3 regions of the Rhodococcus sp. B50 genome follow, and region 3 is predicted to be linked to each of the others. Evidence: riboswitches for the same ligand, from Rfam matches in the RefSeq annotation. Region 3 holds a riboswitch; each other region holds the start of a gene.
The links. A riboswitch is a leader RNA that binds a small molecule or an ion and turns the genes downstream of it on or off. The one in region 3 is predicted to bind S-adenosylmethionine.
Positions count from the first base shown of each region.

Region 1: another riboswitch for S-adenosylmethionine. It lies ahead of metX (homoserine O-acetyltransferase MetX); the one in region 3 lies ahead of GON09_RS22935 (ABC transporter substrate-binding protein).
Region 2: another riboswitch for S-adenosylmethionine. It lies ahead of GON09_RS15565 (aminotransferase class V-fold PLP-dependent enzyme); the one in region 3 lies ahead of GON09_RS22935 (ABC transporter substrate-binding protein).

Region 1 covers NZ_WPAG02000002.1:116,759-126,471, reverse strand. Annotated here, with positions in the region: gene GON09_RS00860 (hypothetical protein) at 1-128, opposite strand, end outside; gene GON09_RS00855 (NADP-dependent isocitrate dehydrogenase) at 279-1,496, opposite strand; SAM riboswitch class IV at 1,765-1,876, shown strand; gene metX (homoserine O-acetyltransferase MetX) at 2,011-3,138, shown strand; gene GON09_RS00845 (DUF3017 domain-containing protein) at 3,135-3,419, opposite strand; gene GON09_RS00840 (bifunctional methylenetetrahydrofolate dehydrogenase/methenyltetrahydrofolate cyclohydrolase) at 3,444-4,298, opposite strand; gene GON09_RS00835 (WS/DGAT domain-containing protein) at 4,389-4,679, opposite strand; gene GON09_RS00830 (maleylpyruvate isomerase N-terminal domain-containing protein) at 4,940-5,554, opposite strand; gene GON09_RS00825 (tRNA (cytidine(34)-2'-O)-methyltransferase) at 5,679-6,143, shown strand; gene GON09_RS00820 (rhodanese-like domain-containing protein) at 6,140-6,448, opposite strand; gene GON09_RS00815 (DUF4349 domain-containing protein) at 6,441-7,283, opposite strand; gene GON09_RS00810 (error-prone DNA polymerase) at 7,295-9,713, opposite strand, start outside.
Region 2 covers NZ_WPAG02000002.1:3,285,216-3,294,928, reverse strand. Annotated here, with positions in the region: gene GON09_RS15570 (Pls/PosA family non-ribosomal peptide synthetase) at 1-3,608, opposite strand, end outside; SAM riboswitch class IV at 3,753-3,870, shown strand; gene GON09_RS15565 (aminotransferase class V-fold PLP-dependent enzyme) at 3,939-5,252, shown strand; gene GON09_RS15560 (hypothetical protein) at 5,461-6,081, shown strand; gene GON09_RS15555 (winged helix-turn-helix domain-containing protein) at 6,150-6,680, opposite strand; gene GON09_RS15550 (YbaK/EbsC family protein) at 6,900-7,373, opposite strand; gene GON09_RS15545 (crotonase/enoyl-CoA hydratase family protein) at 7,475-8,305, shown strand; gene GON09_RS15540 (inorganic diphosphatase) at 8,372-8,863, opposite strand; gene dacB (D-alanyl-D-alanine carboxypeptidase/D-alanyl-D-alanine endopeptidase) at 9,123-9,713, shown strand, end outside.
Region 3 covers NZ_WPAG02000002.1:4,926,261-4,935,973, reverse strand. Annotated here, with positions in the region: gene GON09_RS22960 (NtaA/DmoA family FMN-dependent monooxygenase) at 1-495, opposite strand, end outside; gene GON09_RS22955 (LLM class flavin-dependent oxidoreductase) at 509-1,600, opposite strand; gene GON09_RS22950 (dipeptide ABC transporter ATP-binding protein) at 1,590-3,185, opposite strand; gene GON09_RS22945 (ABC transporter permease) at 3,182-4,006, opposite strand; gene GON09_RS22940 (ABC transporter permease) at 4,068-5,081, opposite strand; gene GON09_RS22935 (ABC transporter substrate-binding protein) at 5,085-6,713, opposite strand; SAM riboswitch class I at 6,917-7,012, opposite strand; gene GON09_RS22930 (LLM class flavin-dependent oxidoreductase) at 7,059-8,162, opposite strand; gene GON09_RS22925 (GNAT family N-acetyltransferase) at 8,159-8,665, opposite strand; gene GON09_RS22920 (FAD-dependent oxidoreductase) at 8,662-9,713, opposite strand, start outside.

The DNA of each region.
Region 1 (9,713 bases), 4.8 Mb from region 3:
TTCGGGGCGAGGGCGACCGGCAGATAGGCCAGCGCCGAGCCGAACATCAGCGTCCATACCCGGGTCCAGAACCGCCGGCGGGCATGCGCCCCGCCGCGACCTTCGGAATCGGTGGCAGTGGTGGTCACGGCCGTACCTCCTCCCGGGCCCTACGACGGTGATGCGACTGACAGTGGTACACGGAACGGTAGCGCGTGCCCGGAACGCTCGGGAAACACGAACACGGGACGCCCGGTGCGGGCGTCCCGTGTTCGTGCTGTCGAGAAGAGAGCGGAAGGTCAGGCGCGAGCCTTCTGCAGGTTCTCGTCGAGTGCGCCGAGGAACTCCTCGGTGGTCAGCCAGGACTGCTCCGGGCCGACCAGCAGAGCGAGGTCCTTGGTCATCTGTCCGCTCTCGACGGTCTTGATGACGACGTCCTCGAGCTGCTGCGCGAACTCGATCACCTCGGGGGTGTTGTCCAGCTTGCCGCGATGCTCGAGGCCACGGGTCCAGGCGAAGATCGATGCGATCGGGTTGGTCGACGTCGGCTTGCCCTGCTGGTGCTGGCGGTAGTGCCGCGTGACGGTGCCGTGTGCGGCCTCCGCCTCGACGGTCTTGCCGTCCGGGGTCATCAGGACGGAGGTCATCAGGCCCAGCGAACCGTAGCCCTGGGCGACGGTGTCGGACTGGACGTCGCCGTCGTAGTTCTTGCAGGCCCAGACGTAGCCGCCCTCCCACTTGAGGGACGACGCGACCATGTCGTCGATGAGGCGGTGCTCGTAGGTGAGTCCGGCGGCGTCGAACTCCGCCTTGAACTCTTCCTCGTAGATCCGCTGGAACTCGTCCTTGAACATGCCGTCGTAGGCCTTCAGGATCGTGTTCTTGGTCGACAGGTAGACCGGGTAGTTGCGCTGCAGGCCGTACGAGAGCGAGGCGCGCGCGAAGTCCTGGATGGACTTCTTGTAGTTGTACATACCCATGACGACGCCGCCGTCCTCGGGGATCTGGCAGACCTCGTGCTGGATCGGCTCGCTGCCGTCCTCCGGCGTGAAGGTGATGGTGACGGTACCCGGGCGGTCGACCTTGAAGTCGGTGGCGCGGTACTGGTCACCGAACGCGTGGCGGCCGACGATGACCGGCTTGGTCCAGCCCGGAACCAGACGCGGCACGTTCGAGATGATGATGGGCGCACGGAAGATGGTGCCGCCGAGGATGTTACGGATGGTGCCGTTGGGCGACCGCCACATCTTCTTCAGACCGAACTCTTCGACGCGCGCTTCGTCGGGAGTGATGGTGGCGCACTTGACACCGACGTTGTGCTTCTTGATGGCGTTCGCCGCGTCGATCGTCACCTGATCATCGGTGGCGTCGCGGTGTTCCACGCCGAGGTCGTAGTACTCGAGATCCACGTCCAGGTACGGGTGGATCAGCTTGTCTTTGATGAACTGCCAGATGATGCGGGTCATCTCGTCGCCGTCGAGCTCGACGACCTTACCCTCAACCTTGATCTTGGACATATGCGCTTCGTGTCCTCCTAGGACGTTTCTGTGGTCCCCAATCGACCGCACTTTGTGGGTGCGATCGCCGTCGGCTCGCTATGCGCGAGCATGGCCGTGTCCACGTCCTGGACCCCGGCCAAACATGACAAGCGTACTGCTATTCGCGGCGTCCGCAAAGCGCCTCGTCTTACCCTCCAGCCTTACCGACCGGTAACTTTCATGCTGGTCAGGGCTGTTCAGAGGGTGCATAAGACCCTGCGCCGGAGAGTCGCTAGACTGCCGGGATAGTCATGAGTGCCAGCGTCAAGCCCCGGCTTGCTGGCCGGCAACCCTCCGACCGGGGTGGGGTGCTCCGGGTGAGGACACGGTCGGCGGGACCCCGCCGACAAGCCTGCTGCCGGGAGGATTGACATGATGATGTGCTGTCGCACGCAAACCACGATCGAACCTCCCACCACCGCCGGAAGGACACGATGACCGACATCCGCAGCCGGCGCTGCCACCCCTCCCCGAGCGTCGAGGCGGTCACCTCTTGACGGCGGGCACCGAGCGTCGTCGCGTCGAACTGCCCCCGGCGGACGGACGCCTCGAAACCATCGACATCGGAGATCTCGCCCTCGAGAGCGGTGAGACACTGCCGAACGTCACGATCGCTATGCAGAGGTGGGGTGAGCTGTCCCCCGCCCGCGACAACGTTGTGCTCGTCGAACACGCCCTCACCGGCGACTCGCACGTCACCGGCCCCGCCGGCCCGGATCATCCGTCCCCCGGGTGGTGGTCGGGCATGGTCGGCCCCGGTGCCCCCATCGACACCGATCGCTGGTGTGTCGTCTCGACCAACATCCTCGGCGGTTGCCGCGGAACCACCGGTCCCGGCAGCGCCGCACCCGACGGCAAGGCGTGGGGTTCCCGCTTCCCTCTGATCACCGTGCGCGATCAGGTGGCCGCCGAAGTGACCCTGCTCGACAAGCTCGGCATCGACGTTCTCGCGGCCGTGACCGGGGGCTCGATGGGCGGCATGCGCACCCTCGAATGGATCATCACCCATCCCGAGCGCGTACGGGCGTCGCTCGTCCTCGCTACCGGCGCCCGCGCCACTGCCGACCAGATCGGCACCCAGAGCGCGCAGATGACGGCCATCACGGCCGACCCCGACTGGCAGGGCGGCGACTACTACGGCACGGGGCGGCGCCCCGAAGCCGGACTTGCCATCGCCCGGACCATCGCGCACCTCACCTACCGGACCGAACTCGAGCTCGACACACGCTTCGGGAATCTCCCCCAGGACGGTGAGGATCCGTGGCGGGGCGGCCGGTACGCCGTGCAGAGCTATCTCGAGCACCAGGCGCGCAAACTCGTCGCGCGCTTCGATCCCGGTACCTACGTGTTGTTGTCCGACGTGATGAACCGGCACGACGTCGGGCGCGGACGCGGCGGTGTCGAAGCCGCACTCGGGTCCACCCCGGTGCCGACGATCGTCGCCGGCGTCGATTCCGACCGGCTGTATCCGCTGCGCCTGCAGCAGGAGATCGCCGATCTCCTCCCGGGATCGGACGAGCTGCGTGTACTCGTCTCGCGCGACGGACACGACGGCTTCCTCACCGAGGCCGACGAGGTCGCCAAGCTCCTCGCCGAGCTGATGAAACTCGCCGAGGGTTAGTCGGTCCCCAGCGGGTCGATCGACGCGGCGAGCGCCACCACGATGCCGCCGACAACCATCATCGACGCGACATCGAATCCCTTGCTGCGTACCGCGAGGACACCGACCTTGTCCTCGTCGAGAACCCAGCGGAACAGGCCGGCGAGGATCGTCGCGCCGCCGAAGACGAACGCTCCGCGTCGCCATCGGTCGGCGATCACCAGGATCACCGCTGCCGCGATCACCAGGGTGACCGCGAGCAGCGGCAGGTTCAGACGCGTGAATCGCAGAGCCTGAGCCATCTCGTCTCCCGGGGTGTCGACCCGTTACCGGGCGGCGAGCTGCTCGGCCCGCTCCACGACGTTACTCAGAAGGAATGCACGGGTGAGCGGGCCGACACCGCCGGGGTTCGGAGACACGAAGCCCGCGACCTCACGCATGTCCGCGGCGACGTCGCCGCGCAGTCCGTCCTCGGTGCGGGAGACACCCACGTCCAGCACCGCAGCGCCGGGCTTGACCATGTCGGCCGTCACGAGGCCGGGCACACCCGCGGCCGCGACGATGATGTCGGCGCGACGCACCTCGGCGGCGAGATCGCGGGTACCGGTGTGGCAGAGAGTGACCGTCGCGTTCTCCGAGCGACGGGTCAGGAGCAGCCCGATCGGGCGACCGACGGTGACTCCACGGCCGACCACCACCACGTGCGCACCGGCGATCTCCACGTCGTAGCGGCGCAGCAGGTGGATGATGCCGCGCGGCGTGCACGGCAGCGGGGCCTCCTTGCCGAGGACCAGACGGCCGAGGTTGACCGGGTGCAGACCGTCGGCGTCCTTGCCCGGATCCATACGCTCGAGCGCCGCGTTCTCGTCGAGATGCTTCGGCAGCGGGAGCTGGACGATGTAACCGGTGCAGGCGGGATCGGCGTTGAGCTCGTCGATCGCCTCGAACAGCTGCTCCTGGGTGATGTCGGCAGGCAGATCCTTGCGGATCGACGTGATGCCGACCTTCGCGCAGTCGTTGTGCTTGCCGCGCACGTAGGCCGCGGATCCCGGATCGTCGCCGACGAGAATCGTGCCGAGGCCGGGCGTGACGCCCTTGTCCTTCAGCGCTTCCACGCGGACCTTCAGGTCCTCGAAGATTTCGTCGCGGGTTGCTTTGCCGTCCAGGATCGTCGCAGTCACGTCGCTCATTCTTCCAGGCGCCCGCCCGACGTCGAAGCGCCGGTACCGGCGACTGTCCGTCCGCGTGGAGGCAGGCAGTGCCGGGACAGTTCAGCGAAGGCCTCGGTGAGATGCCGCTCGTACTCGTCCCGGTCGGGCATGCAAGGATTCCGATGCCAGAAAAGACAAGGTGAGGACCTCACCGAGCGACGTCGCGGAGTGGACGAGACCGAAATTCCGGTTGAGCATCGGAGTACCGATCGCCTCGACGGCCGGACTGTCACCGAAGCGGAGTCCCTCGACCGGGCCGTGGGGGACATTCGTCACGACGGTGTCGGCCAGTTGGTGGTCCGGATCGACGTCCGTCTCCACCCAGTAGGGGAAGTCGAGGTTCGCCGGCACGCGGTGCAGGCGTCGGGTGAGTGCCGGTGTGCGGTGCAGGCGCTCTCAGATCCAGATGACGGCGTCCTCACGGGTGCGAATGGGGGCCTGGCCCGCTCGGGCATCGAACACATAGACACTCATCATGGTCGACTGCGGAGCTTCGGGGTCCGTGTCCTCCACGAAATCGAAGGTTCCCGTCGGGTCTTCTCCTCGACGTCCGTCCTTGCACAGCTGGAGGATTCGATGTTCCGGACCCGGCCGCGCCGAACCTCTCCCGCTCACACGACGGAATAGCCGCTCGGCAGCGCCGTCCGACCGGTCAATGCCCGCAGCACGGTCTTGCCATCGCCGAGTGCCAGCGCGATCCTTGCGGCCAGCAGGGTCGCCTCTTCGAGGGCGTCTGCCGGAGGCGTGAAGGGGACGTCCGTGGCCGCTGCGATGTCGAGGCCGTGGACGACCAGTTCGAAGGTCCGCGTCGGCAGATAGGAATGCAGCCGGATTCCCATGCCTCCGATCACCCGGATGAGCCGGTCCTCACCGGCACCGAGCCGCTCGATCACCGCGGTCGACAGGACATCGATCGACGCGACCGGGTGGTCGCCGAGGTCGGCACCGGCACGCCGTCCGCGTTCGACGATGTCGCCCGCGCCGAGGACGGCGCTCAATTCCTTGACGTGGACGTAGTACTGCTCCGCGCTCGCGAGGTCCTCGGTGTCGGCTGGACTGTCGAGATAGGTCGCGACGGTCGTCAACGAGCGTGAGGTGTGGCCGATCAACGATCGGAGGTCCCACTCGCCCAGGCCCGGACCGTCCCAGCGGTTCTCCGGCACGGCACGGACCAACTCCGAGAAGCTGCGTACCGCCGAGACGTACGTCGCTACCGGTGACTCCATGACATCTCCCGCGGCCGACCGAATCGAATCCGACACGAGAATGAAAGCACGCGTCCCGCGGCTACACCGCCGGTGTGCGCACGCGGGTCGACACCGACACACTGCCGTCTTGTTAACCTGCGTTGTGTTCAGAGTGATGTTCCACGAGCCGCGCATTCCCCCCAACACCGGCAATGCCATCCGGATGGTCGCCGCGACCGGCGCGGATCTGCACCTGGTGGAACCCCTCGGTTTCGACCTATCCGAGCCGAAGCTGCGCCGCGCGGGCCTGGACTACCACGACCTCGCGTCGGTCACCGTGCACAGCAGTCTCGACGCCGCGTGGGCGGCGCTGGCTCCCGAGCGGGTCTTCGCGTTCACCGCGCACGGCACGTCGAGCTACGCGGAGATCGAGTACCGGGCCGGCGACGTGCTGTTGTTCGGACCCGAACCGACCGGGCTGTCGCCCGAGGTGCTGGCCGACCCGCACATCACCGAGCAGGTCCGCATCCCCATGCTGCCCGGGCGTCGTTCGCTGAATCTGTCGAACGCCGCCGCTGTCGCCTGCTACGAGGCGTGGCGACAGCACGGTTTCCCCGGCGCGGTCTAGGCTCCGCTCTCCACCGGACGACCCGAACGGGCCCATCCGTCGGTACCGCCCGCGACGGACACGGCGTCGACACCGCGACCGGCGAGATACTGCGCGGCCTGCAGGCTGCGCCCACCCACTGCGCACACGACGTAGACGGTGCCCTCGGTGGGGATCTCGTCGACTCGCGCGACGAACTCGCTGAGCGGGATGTTCGTGACGCCGGGCACACGTACCTGGGCGTATTCGTCGCGTTCACGCACGTCGATGACGGTCGCCCCGTCGGTGAGTGCGGATTCGAGTGCGGCCAGGTCGACCTCACGCATCGCTGTCGGTCCTCTCGGTATCGGGCGTCCCGGTGGTTCCGGACGAACGTCCCCGTCGGGTGATGAGCCGGATGACCGAGTAGAGGACAGCAGCGCACACGAACAGGAACGCCACCCACGGTATCGCGGCGCCGATACCGACCACCGCGGCCCCCAGTGCGGCCCACAGGCTGTTCCATCCCGCAACGAGCCCGTCCACGAAGCTGTCCTGCTCGGAGGGAAGGCGATCGGTGGTGATGTCGACGGTGAGCGTGGACAGTTCGATCCTGTCGCCCAACTGCCGTCGCTGTGCCTCGAGACTGTCGAGTTCGGCCTGGCGTTCGGCGAGCGCGGTCTCGGCGGCGATCAGCGCCTCGACGTCCGCCGACGACTCGAGCAGCGCCCGCAGGCGGTCCACCGAGGCCCGCAGCGCACCCACCCGCGCCTCGAGGTCGGTGTACTGCATCGTCACGTCGTCGCGGGTGGTACTCAGGCTCGTGACACGACCGAGCGTGCGGATCTCGTCGACGACCTCGTCGAGCCGGTCGGCGGGCACCCGCACGGTCAGCACGCTGCTCGCCTCGGGTTGCTCGGTGAGCGAGTCGACGCGTCCACCGGCCTCCTCGACCACCGTCGCGACCCGGCGGCCCGTCGCCACGGGATCGCCGGTCTCCATTTCGAGGTAGCCGGTGACGACCTCCTTGCGATGGGACTCTTCGACGGGTTGCGACTCCCGAAGACCGCCGTCGACAATCGCGGGCGCGGAGGCTGACGAGTCGCTGCCTCCCCCGCCCTCGTCACATCCTGTGACGACCAGCGCGAACAGAGCCAACACCACCACCGACAGGCGTTTCACACTCGGGGATGCTAACGAAAATCGCGTGATCTGCTCGGCATCCGCAGATCCATGGGCTCGAGGTGATCGGCGAGGAGCGTGACCACCCCCTCGGCGTTCTGGAGCCGGCCACGGACGAGCAGGGCGGGTGCGGTGTGGGCCACGGTGCGGTAGCGCGCCCACAACCCCACCGAGCACACCACATTCACCATTCCGGTCTCGTCCTCGAGGTTGAGGAAGGTGACACCGGCGGCGGTCGCCGGTCGCTGCCGGTGGGTCACGGCCCCGCCGACGAGGATGCGTGTCCCGTCCGGGACCCGGAGCAGCTCCACAGCGGGGATCACCCCGAGTTCGTCGAGTCGCTCACGCAGGAACTGCGTCGGATAGCTGTCCGGCGAGATTCCCGTGGCCCAGACGTCGGCGGCGGCGAGTTCGAGAGCACTCATCCCCGGCAGGGCGGGCGCCGACACGATCCCGATCCCGGGGAGCCGTCCGGGACGTTGCGCCGCGGCCGGAGCCGCAGCCCAGAGCGCTTCGCGGCGGGTGACGCCGAACGAGGAGAACGCTCCCGCTGTGGCCAGTGCTTCGACCTGTGCTGTGGTGAGACCGACCCGCGCGGCGAGATCGGCAGGTGAGGTGTACGGGCCGTGGTCGCGTTCGGTCACGATGCGTTCGGCGAGGTCGTCGCCGATGTGCCGAACCGTGGCCAGGCCGAGCCGGACCTCCCGACCCGAGTTCTCGAGGGTGGCGTGCGCGAGACTCGCACCGATGTCGGGGCCGTGGACGACGACGCCGTGACGTCGAGCATCGGCGACCAGCGATTGCGGCGAGTAGAAACCCATCGGCTGAGCGCGCAGCAGACCCGCACAGAACGCTGCGGGATGGTGCAGTTTGAACCACGCCGAATAGAACACGAGTGAAGCGAAGCTCTGCGAATGGCTTTCGGGGAAACCGAAATTCGCGAAGGCATAGAGTTTCTCGTAGATGCGGTCGGCGACGTCGCCCGTGATGCCGTGCAGGTCCCGCATTCCTTGATAGAGGCGCCCCCGCAGACGTTCCATCTTCTCCGTCGACCGTTTCGATCCCATCGCGCGCCGCAACCGATCGGCTTCCGCCGCACTGAATCCTGCGGCGTCGACAGCCATCTGCATGAGTTGTTCCTGGAAGAGCGGAACGCCGAGGGTGCGTTCGAGGGCCTTCTCGAGGCAGGGGTGGTCGTAGGTGACAGCTTCGAGACCGTTGCGTCGCCGGATGTAAGGGTGCACCGAACCGCCCTGGATCGGGCCGGGCCGGATGATGGCCACTTCGATGACCAGATCGTAGAAGCATCGCGGTTTCAGCCGTGGCAAAGTGGCCATCTGCGCCCGCGACTCCACCTGGAAGACGCCCACCGAATCTGCGCGGCACAGCATCTCGTACACCCCCGGCTCGGAGAGGTCGAGTTGCGCGAGATCGACCCGCACTCCTTCGTGTTCGTCGACGAGGTCGATCATGTAGTGCAGCGCGGAGAGCATGCCGAGGCCGAGCAGGTCGAATTTCACGAGACCCGCTGCGGCACAGTCGTCCTTGTCCCACTGCAGGACGGTGCGCCCTTCCATCCGCGCCCATTCGACGGGGCACACGTCGGCGACGGGCCGGTCGCAGATCACCATGCCGCCCGAGTGGATACCCAGATGCCGTGGCAGACCTTCGATCTGTTCGGCGAGATCGAGAACCGCCCCGGGGATCCGCTCGTCGGTCTCGACCCGCACACCACCCCACCGGCCGATCAGCTTGCTCCACGCGTCCTGCTGCCCCTGCGAATATCCGAGGGCGCGGGCCATGTCGCGGACGGCGGATCGACCGCGATAGGTGATGACGTTCGCGACCTGCGCCGCATTGATCCGGCCGTACTTCCGGTAGACGTACTGGATCGCCTCCTCCCGCCGGTCGGACTCGATGTCGAGGTCGATGTCGGGCGGACCGTCGCGTTCGGGTGAGAGGAAGCGTTCGAACAGCAGCTTGTTGCCGACGGGATCGACGTTGGTGATGCCGATGGCGTAGCAGACCGCCGAATTGGCGGCCGATCCCCTTCCCTGACACAGGATGTCGTTCCGTTTACAGAAGTCGACGATGTCGTGGACGACGAGGAAGTATCCCGGGAATCCCAGCCGGCCGACGACGTCGAGTTCGTGCTCGATCTGCCGATAGGCGTCGGGACGACGCTCGACCGGCCCGTAGCGGCGACGTGCTCCGTCGTAGGTGAGCTCACGCAGCCAGGTGAACTCGGTGTGTCCCTCGGGAACGTCGAAGGGCGGCAGCTTCGGTGCGACGAGACGCAGGTCGAAGGCACATTCACGACCGAGCTCGGCGGCATTGTGCACGACACCCGGAAAGGCTTCGAACAGCCGGGCCATCTCCTCCCCCGACCGCAGATGCCCGCCGCCGGTCGGCGGGATCCGGCCGGCGGCG
Region 2 (9,713 bases), 1.6 Mb from region 3:
TAGCTCTCGCACCACACCCCGCGACCGATCCGCGATCCCAGCGCCCGCAGCCACAGGTTCATCACGGCGGTGCCGGCCGCGGCCCGGGCGAACCACGGTGCCGCGACGGTTTCGACGAAGGTGTCGGAGACTTCGTTGCGCCACACGAACGAACTCCACAGTGGGTGCTCGACGCGTCCGATCCGTCCCACCACGAGCCATTTCGCGGCGACCGTCACCAGGCACGCCACGGCTCCGGCAATCATGAGCACGATGCCACCGAGCAGTGCCGCGACGGCGTACCCCCAGTGCACGGCGAGAGTGTTCAGGGCGAACAGCACACCGAGTCCGATGCCGTAGGTGACGACCATGGGCACGAGACGGAAGGTCTCCACGACGCCGCGCGCGACCTTCAGTTTCAACGGGGGCTCGAAGGTGCGGCTCGCGTCGCTGTCGCCGCTCGCGCGCCGCAGGCGAACCGGGGGACTGCCCAACCACGACGATCCGGACTTCGCCTTCTCCGGAGCTGCGGAGAGCACCGCGACGAGTCCGTGCTTCGGGACGCGTCGGCCCGGTGCCGCCATGCCCGAATTGCCGAGGAACGCCCGCTTCCCGACCTTTGCGTGCGAGATGTACAGCCACCCGCCGCCGAGCTCGTAGGAGGCGACCATCGTGTCGTCGGCGAGGAACGCACCGTCGGCGACCTTGGTGAACTTGGGAACCATCAGCACGGTCGACGCCTCGACGTCCTTGCCGATGTCGGCGCCGAGCAGACGGAGCCAGATCGGGGTGAGCATCGACGCGTAGAGCGGGAACAGGAAGGTGCGCGACGAATCCATGAGGCGCTCGGTGAACCACACCTGCCAGCCCACGCGGCTGCGCACCGGATGCCAGCCTTCCGTCATCCCGACGGCGAGCAGTCGCACCGACAGCAGGGTGAGCAGGGCGAAGACGAACATCGTCAGCAGAGCCGCGACGGGGAGCAGCACAAGGGAATGCACCACGGCGTCGGAGACGGTGGGGGTGTCGTGTACCCACCACACGAGCAGCGCGACGCCCGCGGCGATCGACACGATGGGCAGTCCGCCGAGCAGGATCGACGACAACGCGTAGACCGGCACCCATCTGTTGCCCCGCGGCGGTGTCCCGGCGGGCCAGGGCCGGTCGGCCTTGCCGGCCTTCCGTGCCGGGGAACCCGACCAGCGCTGCCCGGTCTTCACCCGGCCGAACACCGCCGACCCGGCTTCCACCTCGGCGTTCTTGCCGATACGCGCGCCGGGAGCCAGGAACGACCGGGCGCCCACCGTGGCACCGGCACCGATCCGGATGCTTCCGATGTGGACGACGTCGCCGTCCACCCAGTAACCACCGAGGTCCACTTCCGGCTCGACCGCACAACCGTCGCCGAGTTCGAGAAGACCGGTGACCGGCGGAAGGCTGTGAAGGTCGACATCCCGTCCGACCTTCGCGCCCAGTGCCCGCGCGTACTGCCGCATCCAGGGAGCGCTGGAGATGTTCGTCGCGCCCACGGCTTCGGACAACCGCAGGGCCGTCCACAGCCTGAGGTGGACACCGCCTCCGCGCGGATAGCTCCCCGCCTTCACGCCGCGCAGCAGCAGGCGCGAACCCGCGACGGAGATCGCCATACGTCCGATGGGAGAAAGGAACAGCAGGACACCGAGCGCGACCCACCACCACGACAACGTGACGGTCCACGGTACGTCGACGACGAGCGCGATGACGGTGTTCAGGATCGCCAGCCAGGTCACCCACTGCAGTCCGGTGAGGGTCGTGAGGACGACGGTCGCCGCGATCTGGCCGAACTGGGCGAGGCGGGGCACGGGGACGACCTCGCGCGGGGCCGCGGCTTCCGTCGGCGCGAGTTCGTCGAGATAGACCGCGAGCGATCCGAGCCGGGGATGGTCGTACAGCTCCGCGACCGTCATCTCCGGATACCGGCTCCGCAGCGCCGTGACGAGTTGCGCTGCCGCGAGGGAACCGCCACCGAGTTCGAAGAAGTCGTCGTCGATGCCCTCGATCCGGGCACCGAGGATGTCGGTCCACAGTTCGGCGACCCATTCGGCGGTCGGATCGAGACCGAGCGCCTCCACCGAGTCGGCGTCGGCGCCCGGCAGCGGCCACGGCAGGGCGTTGCGGTCGACCTTGCCCGACGTGCGGGTGGGGAGTTCGTCGACGAGCGCGAGTCGCGGGACGAGTGCGGCGGGGAGTTGCTCGGACAGCAGGTCGTGGGCGGACGCGATGTCGAAGTCCGGATCGGTGGAGGCGATGTACCCCACGAGGATCGAGTGTCCGGCGGCCGTCTTGCGCACCGCACACGCACCGCCGGCCACGCCGGGCAGGTTCTGCAGCGCGTTGTCGACCTCGCCGAGTTCGATGCGGCGGCCACCGATCTTGACCTGGTCGTCGGCGCGCCCCTGGAACAGCAGTCCGGAGCGGTCGAGGGTGACGAGATCGCCGCTGCGATAGGCGCGCTCCCAGCCGAGCGTGGGCATGGGAGCGTACTTCTCGGCATCCTTCGCCGGATCGAGATAACGCGCGAGACCGACGCCGCCGATGACGAGTTCGCCGGTCGCGCCCTCTTCGACGGGGTTGCCCTCGGCGTCCACCACGGCGAGATCCCAGCCGTCGAGGGGAAGGCCGATACGGACCGGCCCGGTGCCGTCCATCAGCGAAGCGCAGGCCACGACCGTGGCCTCGGTGGGACCGTAGGTGTTCCACACCTCCCGTCCCGGAACGGCGAGACGCTCCACGAGATCGGGTGGGCAGGCTTCGCCGCCGAAGATGAGCAGGCGCACCGCCTCGAGTGCTTCGGCCGGCCACATCGCCGCGAGCGTGGGCACGGTGGAGACGACGTTGATGTTGCGCGAGACGAGCCACGGTCCGAGATCCATGCCGGAGCGGACGAGCGCGCGGGGTGCCGGAACCAGGCAGGCGCCGTGCCGCCAAGCGAGCCACATCTCCTCGCACGACGCGTCGAAGGCCACCGACAACCCGGCCAGGACCCGGTCGCCGGGTCCGAGCGGCGCCGCCCGGCAGAACATCCGAGCCTCCGCGTCGACGAAGGCCGCCGCGTTGCGGTGGGTGACGGCGACACCCTTCGGTGTCCCGGTCGAACCCGAGGTGAAGATGATCCACGCGTCGTCGTCGAGGTGCGGCCCCCGCACGGCCGGGGTGCCCGACGGGGCGGCCGTGCCCGGCCCGATGCCCTCGTCGGTGACGATGGCGGTGACCCGTGCTTCCGAGAAGACGAGCTCGGCGCGCTCGTCGGGGTCGTCCGCGTCGACGGGCACGTATGCGGCGCCCGCGGCGAGAATCGAGAGAATCGTCACATACAGATCGGTGCGCCCGGACGTCATGCGCACACCGACCCTGTCGCCGGCGCCGACACCCGCATCGTTCAGTGCATAGGCACCGGCGATCACCGCCTCGACGAGTTCGGCGTATTCGAGGACCGTGGTGCCGTCGTCGACGGCGGGGGCGTCCGGATGTGCCTCGGCGGCGCTCCGCAGCAGGTCGACGAGGGTGCGTGCAGGTGGAGCGTGCGACGCGCGGAGGAATTCGTCCGGAATGGGGGACCGGCCGACGGGGGTCGAGGATATGGCTGGCAACTCCGCGGGTCCTTCTGCTCGATGGATCTTCCGGTTATCTCACGTCCGGGTGGACAACAGGTGAACGTTCGGTGCGCGGAACGTGTGTCGGCGTCGTGCGATACGGGTTGACACGGCTCGATCGTCCTGTCATTGTCTTCGCCAGGTCATGAGTACCAGCGTCAAGCCCCGGCTAGCTGGTCGGCAACCCTCCAACCGCGGTGGGGTGCTCCGGGTGACGACCGGGCCGTGAATCCACCACCGGACACGGCAAGCGCGGACTCTGCCGGCGACGAGAACTCTCCGTCGTAGGCGTCACCGGCGGGTCCCTGAGTACACGAGGGATTTGTCATGACTGCTGTAGCCGCCACCACCTGCATCGCTCCGTTCGCCACCGTTTCCGGCTGTGATTCGCAGGTTCCGCTCGTCCAGGGCGGTACCTGCACCTACGCGAACTTCGACTACGCGGCGAGCGCACCGGCACTGTCCGTCGTCACCGACCGCATCACGGAACTGTTGCCCTTCTATGCGAGCGTGCACCGCGGCGCCGGATACGCCTCGCGGATCAGCACCACCGCCTACGAGGACGCTCGTACCTCCGTGTCGCGCTTCGTCGGTGCGGACGACGACCAGGTCGTCGTCTTCACGCGCAACACCACCGATTCGCTGAATCTACTCGCGAGTGCCGTGTCCGGCGATGTCGTCGTGCTCGACATCGAGCATCACGCGAACCTGCTGCCGTGGAAGAACTCTCGCATCGTCGAGGCGGCCGACACGGTCGCGGAGACGGTGTGGCGCCTCGCGGTCGAACTCCAGCGTGCCCCCGCGGCTCTGCTCGCCGTCACGGGTGCTTCCAACGTCACCGGCGAGGTGCTGCCCATCGCCGAGCTCGCCGAACTCGCCCACGCCTCCGGTGCGCGGATCCTCGTCGACGGCGCGCAGCTCGTGCCCCATCGCCGCGTCGACCTCGAGTCGCTCGGCGTGGACTACCTCGCGTTCTCCGGCCACAAGCTGTACGCGCCGTTCGGTGCGGGAGTGCTCGTCGGCCGCCGCGACTGGCTCGACGCCGCCGACCCGTACCTCGCCGGAGGCGGTGCGGTCCGCGAGGTGCGCCTCGACCACACCGAATGGGCCTGCGCCCCTGCGCGTCACGAGGCCGGCACCCCCAACGTGCTCGGTGTCGCCGCCCTCGCCGCCGCATGCGATGCGCTTGCCGGTTTCGACTCCGACGCGGTGACCCGTCACGAGGAGTCCCTGTGCTCCCTGCTCATCGACGGTCTGGAGGCCATCGACGGAGTGGAAGTGCTTCGGCTGTGGAACGATTCGGCCGACAGCGTCGGAATCGTCACCTTCACGATCGAGGCCTACGAGCCCGGTCACGTGGCCTCCTATCTGTCCGCCGAGCACGGCATCGGCGTCCGCGACGGACGTTTCTGCGCCCACCCGCTGCTCGCGCGGGTCGGTCGCGCCGGCGGTGCCGTCCGGGCGTCGCTCGGACTCGGCAGCTCGTCCGACGACGTCGAGCGGCTCCTCGGAGCGCTCCGGTCGCTGGTCGTGAACGGGCCGTCGTGGGTGCACGCGAAGACCGACGGCGTGTGGAACCCCTCGCCGGAGACGCGTCCCGGCCTCGGAGCGACCGACGGCGACGCGTCGCCGTGCGTGTAGCGGTCGACAATTCCCCACAGGATAAGTAGGGTAATTCGCATGGAACGGACGAGGGCGATCGCTGCGGCACGCTGGTGCCGTCGCCATGTCGACCTCTGCCGTACGGCATCGGGAATCTGTCCGGACTGAAAGTCTTCTCCCTCACAGCCTTCCGGCCTCCAGGCCGATCTCCTCGTGCCGCTCCGCGGCCCGTACCGAGAGGTATCCGATGTCCGTCGCATCCATCTCTGCAGCCCCGGCCTCCGCGGATCCGGCCGTCGTCGAGGCCGCCGCTATCAGGCCATTGCGTGTCGCCGTCGAACTCACCGGTCACTCCGGACCTGACTACTGGGCCGACCTGACTCTGGGGCGCGCCGGTGATCCGCCGCTCGACCTCAGTGCCGATGCATCCAACGTCGTGCGGGTGCGTGCCGCAGACCTGCGCGAGGCCGGGAAACTGCGCGACCGCATTCGCGCGGAGGCCGTCGAGGAGGGTCGCGACCCCGACTCGGTCACCGTGCTCGTCGACGTCGAGGTCGTTCTCGCGTCCGATGCCCGCACCGCGCGCACCCGACGCGCTCGTCCGGAATCCACCCGCGGGGAGGCCGGCACGCTGTCGTACGTCGGAACACCCCACGGCCTCGCAGGATTGATCGCCGACATCCACGCCGTGCAGGTCGCCGACGGTGTCACGCTGATCCCGCTCGCCGCGTCGTTCACCGTCGAGCATCTCGTCGACGGAACGCTGCCGTGGTTGCAGTCGCGCGGCCTGATCGAGGTCTCGCCGACCGTCGTCGAGGTCCTGCGCCGGTTCGGCGAGGGTGCCCGGGCGTCGGTGCGTGCGTCCTGACACCGCTCGGAATCGCTTCGTATCACGAAGGAGGGGTAGGAGTTTCGACTCCTGCCCCTCCTTCGTGTTCACGCCGTGCGGCGATCGAGTGCTTCGACCACGTGCACGCGCGGATCGGGATCGAAACGGTAGCCCGACCCGCGAACGGTGGTGATGATGTTGCTGAAACGTCCCAGCTTGGAACGGATCCGGGAGACGTGGACGTCGATACTACGGTTGCCCCGGTCGGCGTCGAGATCGTCGTTCTCGGAGTATCCCGCCCCGAGCGGCCGCAGCGCCGCGCGGGACACGGCGACGCGGGGCCGGCGAACCAGATGGGCGAGAATCTCGAATTCGCTGTGGCTCAATTCGACCCGCTGATTGTCGAGCACCAGTCCGCGGGCCGGCAGATCGATCACCAGAGGGGTCGGGCCGGGGCTGAGGAGGGTGTGGGTGCGCGCGCCCGGGAGCAGATCGAGGGCGGTCTCCCGTAGGGCATCGGCGAGGGCGGCGAGATCGCCCGCCGATCCGGCGTTGGTGTCCGAGATTTGCACGATGAGAACGAGTTCGGGCGAATCGACCGAGCTGTCGGCCGGGCCCTCGAGGGAGGACGTGGTCATGGAAGGTCTCCGCTGGTCGGAAGGTGGGCGGCGCCGGGCGGACAACTACCCGCAACTGCGCGGCACCGGGAAAGAGGAAGGGATGGTGCGGATCTCAGAACGCACAGAGGCACGAGCGGGTACGGCACAGGTCGACATGCCTGCGGCTCCACGCTCGGACTGTCACGACGGAGAGTGTACCCGGGTGGAGGTGCCGACGGTACCGGTAGCCGGACGGTCTCAGTCCACGTCGACGTCGATCGCCGCGGTGATGCGCATCAGCTCGGAATAGACGGTACGGAACAGGGTGTTCGGACATCCACCCGAGGCCCACAGATCCGGGTAGTGCTGCAGCGCACGGTCGATGTAGGTGGGCAGGTTCGTCGGATGACCGAGCGGTGCGACGCCGCCGAGCGGTTGACCGGTGACCTCCGTGACCAGGTCGGGGGAGGCCGGCACGAGCTCGCCGCCCAGACGCTCGCCGGTCCGTTCGACCGACACGCGGTGCGCGCCGGACACGAGGAGCAGGATCGGGTCGTCGTCGAGCAGGAAGACGAGCGACTTCACGATGGCGCCCACCTCGACACCGACCGCGGCGGCGGCCTGCTCGGCGGTGTGCACGGTCTCCGGTTGCTGGACGATCAGACCGTGATGGCCGCGGGCGATGAGGGTGTCCGACACGCGGTGGGCGTTCGGATGCAGCGACCTGGTCATGGATCAAGAGTAGGAAAATCGCCGCGCGATGTGCGGGCTTCCGTGATCCCGGATCGGACGGTGCCGATGCGATCCGGTGATCCACAAGTTACTCTTCAGTAATGTCCGATCACTCGCCTTGGAAAGCGTTCACCGTCGAACGCAAGGATCACGTCGCACAGGTCACGCTCATCGGCCCCGGCAAGGGCAACGCCATGGGCCCCGACTTCTGGGCGGAACTGCCCGTCCTCTTCGGCGAACTCGACGCCGACCCCGACGTCCGCGCTGTCGTCCTTGCCGGTGCCGGCAGGAACTTCTCCTACGGGCTGGACCTCGTCGCCATGGGCGGCAGTCTCGGCGCCGTCGTCTCCGGCAAGGCACTCGCGAAGCCGCGCACGGACTTCCACGCGATGATCAAGAGCATGCAGGCGGCCGTCACGGCCGTCGCCGACTGCCGCAAGCCGATCGTCGCCGCGGTCCAGGGCTGGTGCATCGGCGGAGCGGTCGACCTGATCTCCGCCGCCGACATCCGCTACGCGAGCGCCGACGCCAAGTTCAGCGTCCGCGAGGTCAAGGTCGGAATGGTCGCCGACGTCGGCACCCTTGCCCGGCTCCCGCTCATCATCGGCGACGGTCACGTCCGCGAACTCGCACTCACCGGCAAGGACATCGACGCCGCCCGCGCCGAGAAGATCGGACTCGTCAACGACGTCTTCGACGATGCGGACGCAGTGCTCGCCGCGGCCCACGCGACCGCCGCGGAGATCGCCGCGAACCCGCCGCTCGTGGTCCAGGGCATCAAGAACGTCCTCGACCACACCCGCTCGCCGCAGGTCGACGACAGTCTTCGTTACGTCGCGGCGTGGAACGCGGCGTTCCTGCCCTCGGAGGACCTCACCGAGGCGATCACCGCCGTCTTCGAGAAGCGCCCGCCGCAGTTCAAGGGGGAGTAGGTCCCGCATACGACAGATCCCCCGGACGATGCGATCGTCCGGGGGATCTGCGTTGCAGGCTCGGTGTCAGTGCCCGCCGTTGTTCTTCAGGCGCTCGATCGACGCGGTCACCTCGGCCTCGGCCTCGGCGCGACCGACCCAGTCGGCGGCCTCGACGTGCTTGCCCGGCTCGAGGTCCTTGTAGTGGACGAAGAAGTGCTTGATCGCGTCGAGCTCGAACTGCGAGACGTCGCTGATGTCCTGGACGTGATCCCAGCGCGGGTCGCCGGCCGGGACGGCCAGGATCTTGTCGTCGCCACCGGCCTCGTCGACCATCTTGAACATGCCGATCGGGCGGGCGTCGACCAGCACGCCGGGGAACACCGACTCGGGCAGCAGCACCATGCAGTCGAGCGGATCGCCGTCCTCACCGAGGGTGTTCTCGATGTAGCCGTAATCGGCGGGGTAGCCGAACGAGGTGTACAGGTAACGATCGAGCTTGACGCGTCCGGTCTCGTGATCGACCTCGTACTTGTTCCGCTGTCCCTTGGGGATCTCGATGGTGACCTCGAACTCCACGCCTTGCCTCACTTCGTCGGTGTTTTCCGGCGGATACGACATCCGTATCTGCGGTGATGGTCCGCAGAGAGGATAACGGTCGCGGCGCTAGGCTGGAGGTGCAGGTACCGGGCCCCGAGTGCGTCACAGCAGTGTGCGGCCGGCAGCGGGAAGTGCGGGTAGCTGGTCGACAGTGTGTGCAGGATGCAGCGGAGGCGTGTTGACGGGGCAGGGCGGCAACAAGAAGCAGGGTTCACTGGCAACCAGGCGACGGCGGAACATGAAGATCCTCTTCGGGATCTGGGGAGCGGGTTTCCTCGCTCTGGTCGTCGGCGGCACCTTCGCGATCTACGACGTGCGGGCGTCCGCCGGCGCGGTCGTGCTCCCCGCACCGGCACCGGTCGTCGCGACCCCTGCAGTCGCCGCGGTCTCGCCCGACGCTCCGATCCCCGATCGGGGTCTGCTGGCGTCGGCTCTCGACCAAGCCGTGAACAATCCCGGACTCGGTGATTTCACCGGGTCGATCAGCGACGCCACGACCGGCACGGTGCTGTGGTCGAAGGATTCCGATCGCGCTCTGATCCCGGCCTCGACGACGAAGATCCTCACCGCCGCGGCCGCAATGCTCGTGCTGCCGTCCGATCATCGGATCACCACGCGCGTCGTCGAGGGTTCGAAGCCGGGGGAGATCGTCCTGATCGCCGGGGGCGACCCCACGCTGTCGGCATTGCCGCCCGGCGAGGAGAGCTTCTATCCGGGTGGTCCCCGCATCGCCGACCTCGTCGAACAGATCCGCCGCGGCGGCGCGACCGTCGAAACGGTCCTCGTCGACACGAGCCTGTACAGCGGGGCTCCGCTCGCACCGGGCTGG
Region 3 (9,713 bases):
TTCGCGCACCACGTCGACCACTTCGGCGGCGCGAACGTATCGCTGTGAGTGCTCGAGGAAACCGCCGCGCCGGAAGTTCTCACCGGTGAAGGCGTCCGACGAGGTGACGAGGTTCCACGCGGCGCGACCGTCCGAGAGATGGTCGAGGGTCGCGAACTGCTTGGCCAGTTCGTAGGGTTCGTTGAAGGTCGTGTTGATGGTGCCGGCCAGGCCGAGATGTGTAGTAGCCCCGGCGAGGGCCTCGAGCACGGTGAGGGTGTCGGGGCGGCCGACGACGTCGAGGTCGTGGATACGTCCACGGTGCTCGCGGAGTCGAAGTCCTTCGGCGAGGAAGAAGAAGTCGAACTTCCCGCGCTCGGCGGTGCGGGCGAGGTGCAGGAACGACGAGAAGTCGATCTGGCTCTTCGACGCGGGGTCGGCCCACACCGTGGTGTTGTTGACACCGGGGAAATGTGCGGCGAGGTGGATCTGCTTACGAACAGTGTTGCGAGACACGATGATCGTTCCTTCAGTGAGCAGCAGCGAAGCGATTGGCGGGGCGGGGCAGACCGAGCCGGTCCCGGAGCGTTCCGGTGACGGGCGCGACCTCGGGACGGACAACGGGCAGGACGTTCTCGACGAGCCGGCGGAGAGTGGACGGCAGGGCGAGCGGCCGCAGGGTCACACCGTCCACACCCCCTGCCTCTCCGAGGAGTTCGATCAGGCTCGCGGACGTGCCGGCGTGGACGAGTGTGTCGGATCGGTAGGTTTCGCCCGCCCATTCCTCGAGCTGGGCCAGATCCGCTGCGGCATCGTCGCCGAGCAATACGTCGACGTCGAGCAGGACGAAGACGCGCCGGTCGCCGGCGGCGGCGCGGATGCGGGTGGCCAGTTCGGACGCGGTTGAGAGGTCGGTGGCGCGGATCCGCACGAGATCCGCACGCTGCGACGCGAATCCGAGGGATTCGTCACCGGTCGCCGTCACCGCGACCAGCGGTTGCCCCTGCGGAGACCGCGGCACGATCGACGATCCCTTGACCGAGAAGTACTCGCCGACGAAGTCGATGTAGTGGACCTTGTCGCGGTCGAGGAAGCGGCCGGTGGCGACGTCACGGATCTCGGCGTCGTCCTCCCAGCTGTCCCATAGTCGTGCCGCGACTTCGGCAGCCTCGTGCGCCTCGGCCCACAGCGACGCGGTGCCCTGCTCGTCCTTGCGGCCGAACGACTTCACGACGCCGGGTGTCACCGCGACCTCCCAACCGGCGCGACCGAGGGTGGTGTGGTCGATCGTCTGGATCGCCTTGGCCACGTGGAACGGTTCGGTGTGCGTGACGGTGGCCGTGGGGATCAGGCCGATACGTGCGGTGGCGGTGGTCAGGCGTGCCGCGAGGCCGACGGCTTCGAGGCGGCCGCGCACGGTGGTCGAGTCCGAGACGACGCCGAAGGTGTCGGGCAAGAACGCGAAGTCGACGCCGGCACGATCAGCGGCACCGACGAGGTCGGTCCAGTACCGGGCGGTGAACAGTTCTTCGGCGCGTGAATCGTCGCGCCGCCAGGACGAGGGGTGGATGCCGGTGCCGGCGAAGTCGACGGCCAGCAACAATTCTGAACTATCGGACATGGTGGACCTTCCCGGGGATGGCCTCGAGCAACGTCTGCGTGTACTCGTGTTGGGGGTTGTCGAAAATTTCTGTGGTGGAGCCGTATTCGACGACCCGGCCGGCGCGCATCACAGCGACGGTGTCGCTGATCTGCCGGACGACCGCGAGGTCGTGCGAGATGAACAGGTAGCTGAGCCCGAGTTCGGTCTGCAGCGAAGTGAGCAGGTCGAGGATCTGGGCCTGGACGGACACGTCGAGCGCCGAGACGGGTTCGTCGAGGACGAGCAGTTCGGGGTTCAAGGCGATAGCCCGCGCGACGGCCACGCGTTGCCGTTGCCCACCCGACAGTTCGGCGGGTTTGCGGTCCAGATGTGCCGTCGACAGCGCCACCTGATCGAGGAGGCGGGCGACGTGCTCGGCGCGTTCGGCTCTGGTGCCGATATCGAACGCCTCGAGCGGCTCGGCGACGATGTCGCGGATCCTCATTTTCGGGTCGAGCGAGGCGTACGGGTTCTGGTGCACGATCTGCACCCTGCGGCGCAGCGCCCGTAGCGCCCGGCCGCTCAGCGTGGTGATGTCGTCGCCGTCGAATCGCACGGCTCCTGCTGTGGGGGTTTCGAGCCGGATCGCGATGCGCGAGACCGTGGACTTGCCGGAGCCCGACTCCCCTACCAGCGACAGGGTTCCGCCGCGAGGAACGTCGAACGACACCTCGCGCACCGCGTGCAGTGAGGACTTCCGGTCGATGCGGAAAGTCTTCGACACCTTCGACACCGACAGGATCGGAGCGTCCTCTTTCAGGGCGGGTCGCACGGCAGGTTCCGCGAGGCTCGGCGCCGCCGCGATGAGCGACCGCGTGTACTCGTGTTGCGGGTCGGTGAGGACCTGCGCCGCCGGTCCGGTTTCGACCACGCGCCCGCCCTGCATGACGACGATGCGGTCGGCGCGATCCGCCGCGACCCCCAGATCGTGGGTGATGAGCAGCACCGCGGTGCCGGTCTCGGCGATCCGCGCGTCGAGGTGGTCGAGGATGCGGCGCTGCACGGTCACGTCCAGCGCGCTGGTCGGCTCGTCCGCGATGACGAGTTCGGGACGGCACGCGAGGGCGATACCGATGAGCACGCGTTGCCGCTGACCGCCGGACAATTCCTGCGGGTACTGCTTCGCGCGCAGCGCCGGATCGTCGAGTCCGGCCTCCTCCAGGATGCGCAGCGCCTCGATCTTCGCGGTGCGCCGGTCCGCGAGACCGTGGATACGCAACACCTCGGTGATCTGGTCGCCGATGCGGATGACGGGATTGAGCGAGGTCGTCGGGTCCTGCGGGACGAAGCCGATCCGAGCACCGCGGATTCGTTCGAAGGCACGCTCCGACAGGTCGTTCAGCCGTGTGCCGTCGAAGCTCACCGATCCGCCGGTGACGCGACCGGTTCCGGCGAGCAGCCCGATGATCGCGTGCGCCGTTGTGGACTTGCCCGATCCCGATTCGCCGACCACTGCGACGACCTCGCCGCGGGCGACGGTGAGGTCGACGCCGTCCACCGCCACGACGGGTTCACGGAGTGATCCGTATACGACCTGCAGGTCGCGGACCTCGAGCAGGGTCATCGTGCGCTCCTGTCCTCGACGGCGTGCCCGATGCGGTGGGCCGAGAGCACAACGGCGACGATGACCAGGCCCGGAAGGGTCGTCATCCACCAGGCGGCGGCGAGATAGTTGCGGCCTTCCGAGATCAGCGACCCCCATTCGGGTGTCGGCGGTACGGCACCGAAACCGAGGAAGCTCAGCGACGACACGGCCAGCACGGCCATACCGAACTCGACGGCGGCGAGAGCCGCGACGGGCGCGTACGAGTTGCGCAGCACGTGCCGGCGCAGCACGGTGTGCCACCGGACGCCGCACGCGAAGGCCGCTTCGACGTAGAGCGCCTTGCGGACCCGCAGCACTTCCGAGCGCATGACACGCGCGAAGTTCGCGACGAGGCTGACGCCGACGGCAATCGCCACGTTCATCGTGCCGAAGCCGAGGGCGGTGACCAGGGCGAGTGACAGCAGCAGCGCGGGGATGGACAGCAGGACGTCGACCAGGCGCATGAGTGCCGCGTCGAGGGCACCGCCGACCGCGCCGGACAGCAGTCCGATGAGGGAGCCCACCACCAGAGCGATCCCCACCGCGACGAGCGTCGCGGTGAGCGACAGTCCGGCGCCGTGCACGACGCGCGTGTACACGTCGCGGCCGAGATTGTCGGTGCCGAACCAATGTGTGGCGCTCGGTCCCTGCAGCTTCTCGGCGGGCACGCCCTGCAGGGGGTCGCCCGACGCGAACACCGACGGGAACAGGGCGAAACCCCCCGCGAGGAGCAGCACGATCGACGACACGATCAGCACGGCATGGCGGCGCACCACCGTCGCGGCGGACGAGATCCGGATTCTTCTGCGCGAAGGTGCTTCCGGTGACGACGTCACCGGTAGCGCTTCGCGGACGAGTGTGTCAGACACGTGCCTCGACCTCCAGGAGAGTGTCGTCGTGGGTCGGGTCGTCCTCCGTCGCCGTAGCCGTACCGCCGCGGTCGATGCCGTGGGTGATCCGCGGGTCGATGAAGGGGTAGAGCAGGTCGACGGCGAGGTTGACGAGCACGAAGACGGTGGCGGAGAACACGACGATGCCCAGCACCACCGGAATGTCCTGCGCCATCACCGACATCTGGGTCAGGCGTCCGATACCGGCCCGGGAGAAGACGGTCTCGACCACCACGGATCCCGCGAGCAGGTTGCCGACGATGACGCCGGCGATCGTGAAGGCGGGGATGCTCGACAGCTTCAGGGCGTGCCGTGTCTGGATCCGCAGGCGGGAGGCGCCTTTCGCGCGTGCCGCCTCGATGAACGGCTGCCGCCAGGTCGTCTGCAGGCTGGTCGCGAGGACCTGGGCGATCACCGCACCGGTGGGCAGGGCCAGAGTGATCGCGGGCAAGATCACGTGTTCGATGCCCTGATCACCGAAGGCCGGGAACAGTCGCAGCCGGAACGAGAAGAGCTGCAACAGGATCAGGCCCACCCAGAAGGTCGGCACCGCCACGCCCAGCGGCGGCAATGAGAACAGCAGGCTGCGAAGCCACTTGGTCCGGGTGTAGGTCGCAAGGAAGGCGACCGCCGTGCCGGACACCAGAGCGAATACCAGGGCAGTGCCCGCCAGGACGAGGGTGCTCGGCAGGGCGGTGGCGATGGCGTCGGCCACCTGCTGTCCGGTGGAGATCGACATACCGAAGTCACCTCGGACCGCGTTGCTCAGCGCGTTCCAGTACTGCACCGCGACCGGCTGATCGAGTCCGTACCGCGCCTGGAGTTGTTCGATCGCGGCGGCGTCGACCGGTGTTCCGGCGTCGGCGCCGGCGGCGATGGAGACCGGGTCGGAGGGCAGCAGGAACAGGACCGCGAACGACACCGTGAAGGCCGCCCACAGCACCCCCACGGCTTGGAGCACACGGAAACCGAGATAGCGCAGCATGATCTACTCGCTCAGCCAGGTATCGAAGAACTGCAGTCGCGCCGATGCCTCGAACTTCAGGTCGGCAACGTTCGGTCCGGCGCCGATCGCCTGCGACAGTTCGACCGTCGGGATCCACAGCCCGTTGTCGAGGACGAGCTGCTGTGCCTGCTCGATGAGCTCGGCACGTGCGGCAGGATCGGTCGTTGACAGCTGACGGTTCAGCACCTCGTCCAGCTCGGGGACGGGACCGCGCTGGTTCAGATTGCGGCCTTCCAGCCCGAAGGCGGTGCGCAGGATGTCGCCGTCGGCGCGGGTGCTGTTGTAGTAGGACGCCTCGAAGTCGCCGGCATTCTGGCGTGCGGTGTTCTCCGGGGTGGAGACGAGGTCGAGCTGCAGGTCGATTCCGACCGCACGCAGCTGCTGCTGCACCAGTTCGAGAATGGCCTGGTTACCGGCGAAGACCGAGCTGAACAGCACCGGGAAGCTCAGACGTTGCCCGTCCTTGACGCGGATCCCGTCGAGTCCGGGCACCCAGCCGGCCTCGTCGAGGATCTGCTCGGCCTTCTGCGGGTCGTAGGTGACATCGGTGAGTTCGACGTAACCGGGGGTCGCGGACGCGAGGGTGCTGGTCGCCGGGCGGAAGTCCGGTCCGAGCACCGTGTCGACGAGCTCCTGCCGGTTGATCGCCGGGACGATCGCGCTGCGGACTGCCGGGTCGGCGAGGACACCGCGGCTGAGGTTGGGCTGGAATCCGAACGGGATGCCCGGATTCGGAGTGGTGAGGATGCGGCCGCCGGCCCCGTCGATCTGCGGGGCGTCCTGCGGCAGTGCATCCGAGATGACGTCGAGCTGCCCCGAGGCGAGCGATCCGGTGCGGACACCCGATTCGGGGACGATCGTGAACTCGATCCGGTCGAGGTAGGCCTCACCGTCGTGCCCGAATACCTCCGATCCCCACGAGTAGCCCGTACGCTTGACGAGGGTGGCCGACTTGTCCTGCTGGTAGTCCTCGTAAACGAACGGACCGGTGCCCGACAGGTCGCCGGCGCAGCGCTCCTCGGCACTCTCGGCGGTGTCGGCATCGGAGAGCAATCCGAGCTGCACAGTCGCGGTCGCCTGCAGGAAGGGAGCGTTGGGAGCCGAGAAGTTCACCTGGGCCGTGCGGTCGTCGACGACCGTCGTGCCGGTGTACCCGGCGAGGTAACCGACGGCCGACGGTGCCTTCACACCCCCGAGCGTGTTCACGATCGCGTCGAAGTTCTTCTTCACGGACTCCGCGGTGAGCGGGGTGCCGTCGCTGAACGTGACGTCGTCCTTCAGACGGAAGGTGAACTGCGTGCCGTCCTCGTTCGACTCCCAGCTCTCGGCGAGCCAGGGCACGATCTCGCCGGTCGCGGGGTCCTGGTCCGTGAGCGAGTCGACGACCTGCCGGACGACGTAGATGGTCTGGTTGGTGCCGGCCTGTGCCGGATCCGCGCAGGTCGGCGCCTGCGACAGTCCGTAGCGCAGGGTGCCGCCGGGCTGCGGGTCGCCGGTGGGCTCCGAGTTCGCCGCGGCGCCGGTGCCGCACGCGGTCAGCGCTGCTCCCAGTACGGCGGTGGCAGCGGCCGTGACGACGAACCGGGACGCGGAGGAGGACGAGATGGACAACGACGGGCTCCGTGATCTGGACGGGGCTCCGGCGGCATCACCGTGCGGATGCCGCCGAGCGGGAAGTTGTGGGATGCCGTCCTTGGAAGGAACGGGGTTTCAGCGCGAATCTCGACCGCTGCGACACCTGGCGCCGCAGTGCCGGCACAGATCGACATGGAGGCGTTCCCACGCCCCCACCAGGCCTTCGCTCATCATCTTCTCCTCCATCGGTCCCGGCAGTAGCACCCTCACCTGCCCACGGCAGGGGGTTGCTGCGACGTCGTCGAGCCAGGTCTCTCGGTCGCTCTGGATGGTTCGTCACGCGAGGTTACGGAGCCGCGGGGCTCGGGCACACCGTTAATTTCACCGCGATCGAAACGGTTCCGATCCCGCCGACTCGAGCGGTGACGCCTCGCTGTGCGGGATCGTGATGGCCTCGCGGTGCGGAATGGCCGCGCGCAGCGCCGGCACGACCTCCGCTTGGAACAGTTCGAGACTCGCGCGTTGCTCCGCCACCGAGAACCCGCCGCGGTCGGCGGTCACGTGCATGACCTCGTGACCGAACCGCTCGTGATAGCGGAGCACCTTGTCTATCACCTGCTGCGGACTCCCGATGAGTGCGGAGCTGCGTTCGACGAAATCCTCGATGGACTCGAAGACGACGGGAAGGCCGTTCTCCCAGGCGAAATCGAGCCGCTGCTCGAACTGCGGCCGGTAACTTTTGATCGCTTCCTGAGAGGTGGGCGCAACATACAGCCCCGCCGTCCCCGCGCCCACCCGCGCCTCGACGGGATCGTGACCGTAGGCCGCCCAGCGTTCGCGATAGTGGTCGATGAGCTCGGCATACGGCTCGATCGGGTTGGTGACGTTGGCGGAGAAGATCGGATCACCGTACCGCGCTGCGAGATCCACGGATTCGCGACTCGTGGCGCTGCCGTGCCAGATCGCCAGACGCTGCTGCAGCGGCCGCGGCACGGTGACGGCATCGGTGAGCGACGGCCGGAACCGGCCCTCCCAGGTGACCGTCTCGTTCTCCCACAGGGCGCGGAACAGTTCGTATCCTTCGCGATTGCGATCCCACTGATCCTCGGGCGTGACGTGGAACAGGTCGGCCTGGGCGGTGCCGTTGCCTTTGCCGATCATGAGCTGCAGTCGCCCGCCCGACAGGTTGTCGAGCGTGGAGTAGTCCTCGAACGCGCGGACAGGGTCGAGCAGGCTCAAGGTCGTGACGCCGGTCCACAGTTCGAGTGTGCTGGTCCGCGCAGCGATGTTTGCAAGGACGACGGGAGGTGACGACGCGAGGAACGGCCTCTCGTGCCGCTCCCCCACCGCGAATCCTTCGAAGCCGAGCTGTTCGGCGAGCACAGCGGTGTCGACGACCTCGCGGATCCGTTCGGACGGCGAGAGCCATTCCCCCGTCACGGGGTCGGGATGGTGGGTGATGAGACTGAGCAGCAGGAACTTCACGCGGAAGCCACCTTTCGGACCAGGAACTTCTCGAAGGGATGTGGTCCGATCTCCTCGGCAGGCCGCCGGGGGTCGAACAGGGCGGTATACCCGGCCGCGAGATACAACGCGACGGCCTCGGGTTGCCGCCATCCCGTCGTCAGGTAGATGCGGGTGTATCCGCGACGCAGGGCCTCGGCCTCGAGTTCGGCGACCACGATACGGCCGAGACCACGACGTCGATGGTCTTTCGACGTCCAGATCCGCTTGAGTTCGGCGGTGTTCCCGTCGTAGCGCTGGAACGCTCCGCCCGCGACCGGCGCTCCCTCCTCGACGAGGACGAGCAGCGCACCGTGGGGTGGCGCGAACCGGTCCTCCGGGTAGCCGACGAGGCTCTCGTACTGCTCCTCGAAGGAGTGCTCGTAGCGGGTGCTGTACTCGACCGCGAGTTCTTCGAGCAGCGGTGCGGCGAGGGGATCGTCCTGCCGCACCGCTCGGACCTCGAGTCCGCGGGTCCCGCTCACGAGACCACCACCGGTTCCCGCGCGCCGAACCGGAACGGTTCGGGGCTGGTGGCGGTGCCGTCGGCAAGGCCTGCGACGAGCTCCCCGATCGCCGGCGCGAATTTGAATCCGTGACCGGAAAAGCCTGCGGCGACGGTAACGGCCCCTGCGCGGTCGACGACGAAGTTCGAGTCCGGGGTCGTCGTGTACAGGCAGGTGTCCACCCGTGCGCTCTCGGCGTCGACGCCCGGGAGCCAGGCCCGCGCGTAGTCGACGAGCCGGCGGACGCCGTCCGGATCCGCCACGAAGCTACGGCTGTCCGGCTCGACCTGCGGGCCGGTGCCGTGCTCCCCGATCTTGATGCCGTCGACGGAGCCGAGGCCGTAGATGCCCTCCCCGTCGAGTTGCGCGCCGCGGTGGTGGACGAAGCTCGGCCACTGCGCGTCCGTGAGCGGGACGAAGTGCGCCGGTTGCTCCTGCGTCGTACGCAGGGCCGGCAGGCGGGGTGTCGTGCCGCTGCCCGCCCCGTCGAGGACGGCACGCGTCCATGCTCCCGCCGCGACGACGACGTGCCTCGCCGTGACCACCTCGGTGTCGAGCACGATCTCGACGCCGCGATCGGTCTCGCAGACGGTGCGGGCCGGGGTGGTGTGCCGAATGTCCGCACCGGCCTGTGCCGCAGCGTGCTGCAACGCGGCCACAGAGCGGTCGGCGTGCAGGCGCCCGGCGTCGGGGTGGTGCAGCACCGTGGTGTCGAACCTGATGCCGGGCCAGCGACGCTGTGCCTCGGTCGGCTCGAGGACGGTGTGCGCGATGCCGAGCTGGAGTAGTGTCGTCGCCTTGGTGTGGACTGCCGTCGGTAGACCGTGGTCGACGGCGCCGGTGAGTTCGAGGAGCCGGTTGCCCGTGGCCTCCTCGAGCCGCCGCCAGAGCGGCAGGGCGCGGGCGGCGAGGGTGGTGTAGAACTTCCCGTCGTAGGCCTGCCGGTAGATGCGGGAACTGCCGTGCGAGGCACCGCGATGGTGCCCGTGTTCGAACTGTTCGAGCAGGACCACCGTGCGGCCACGTG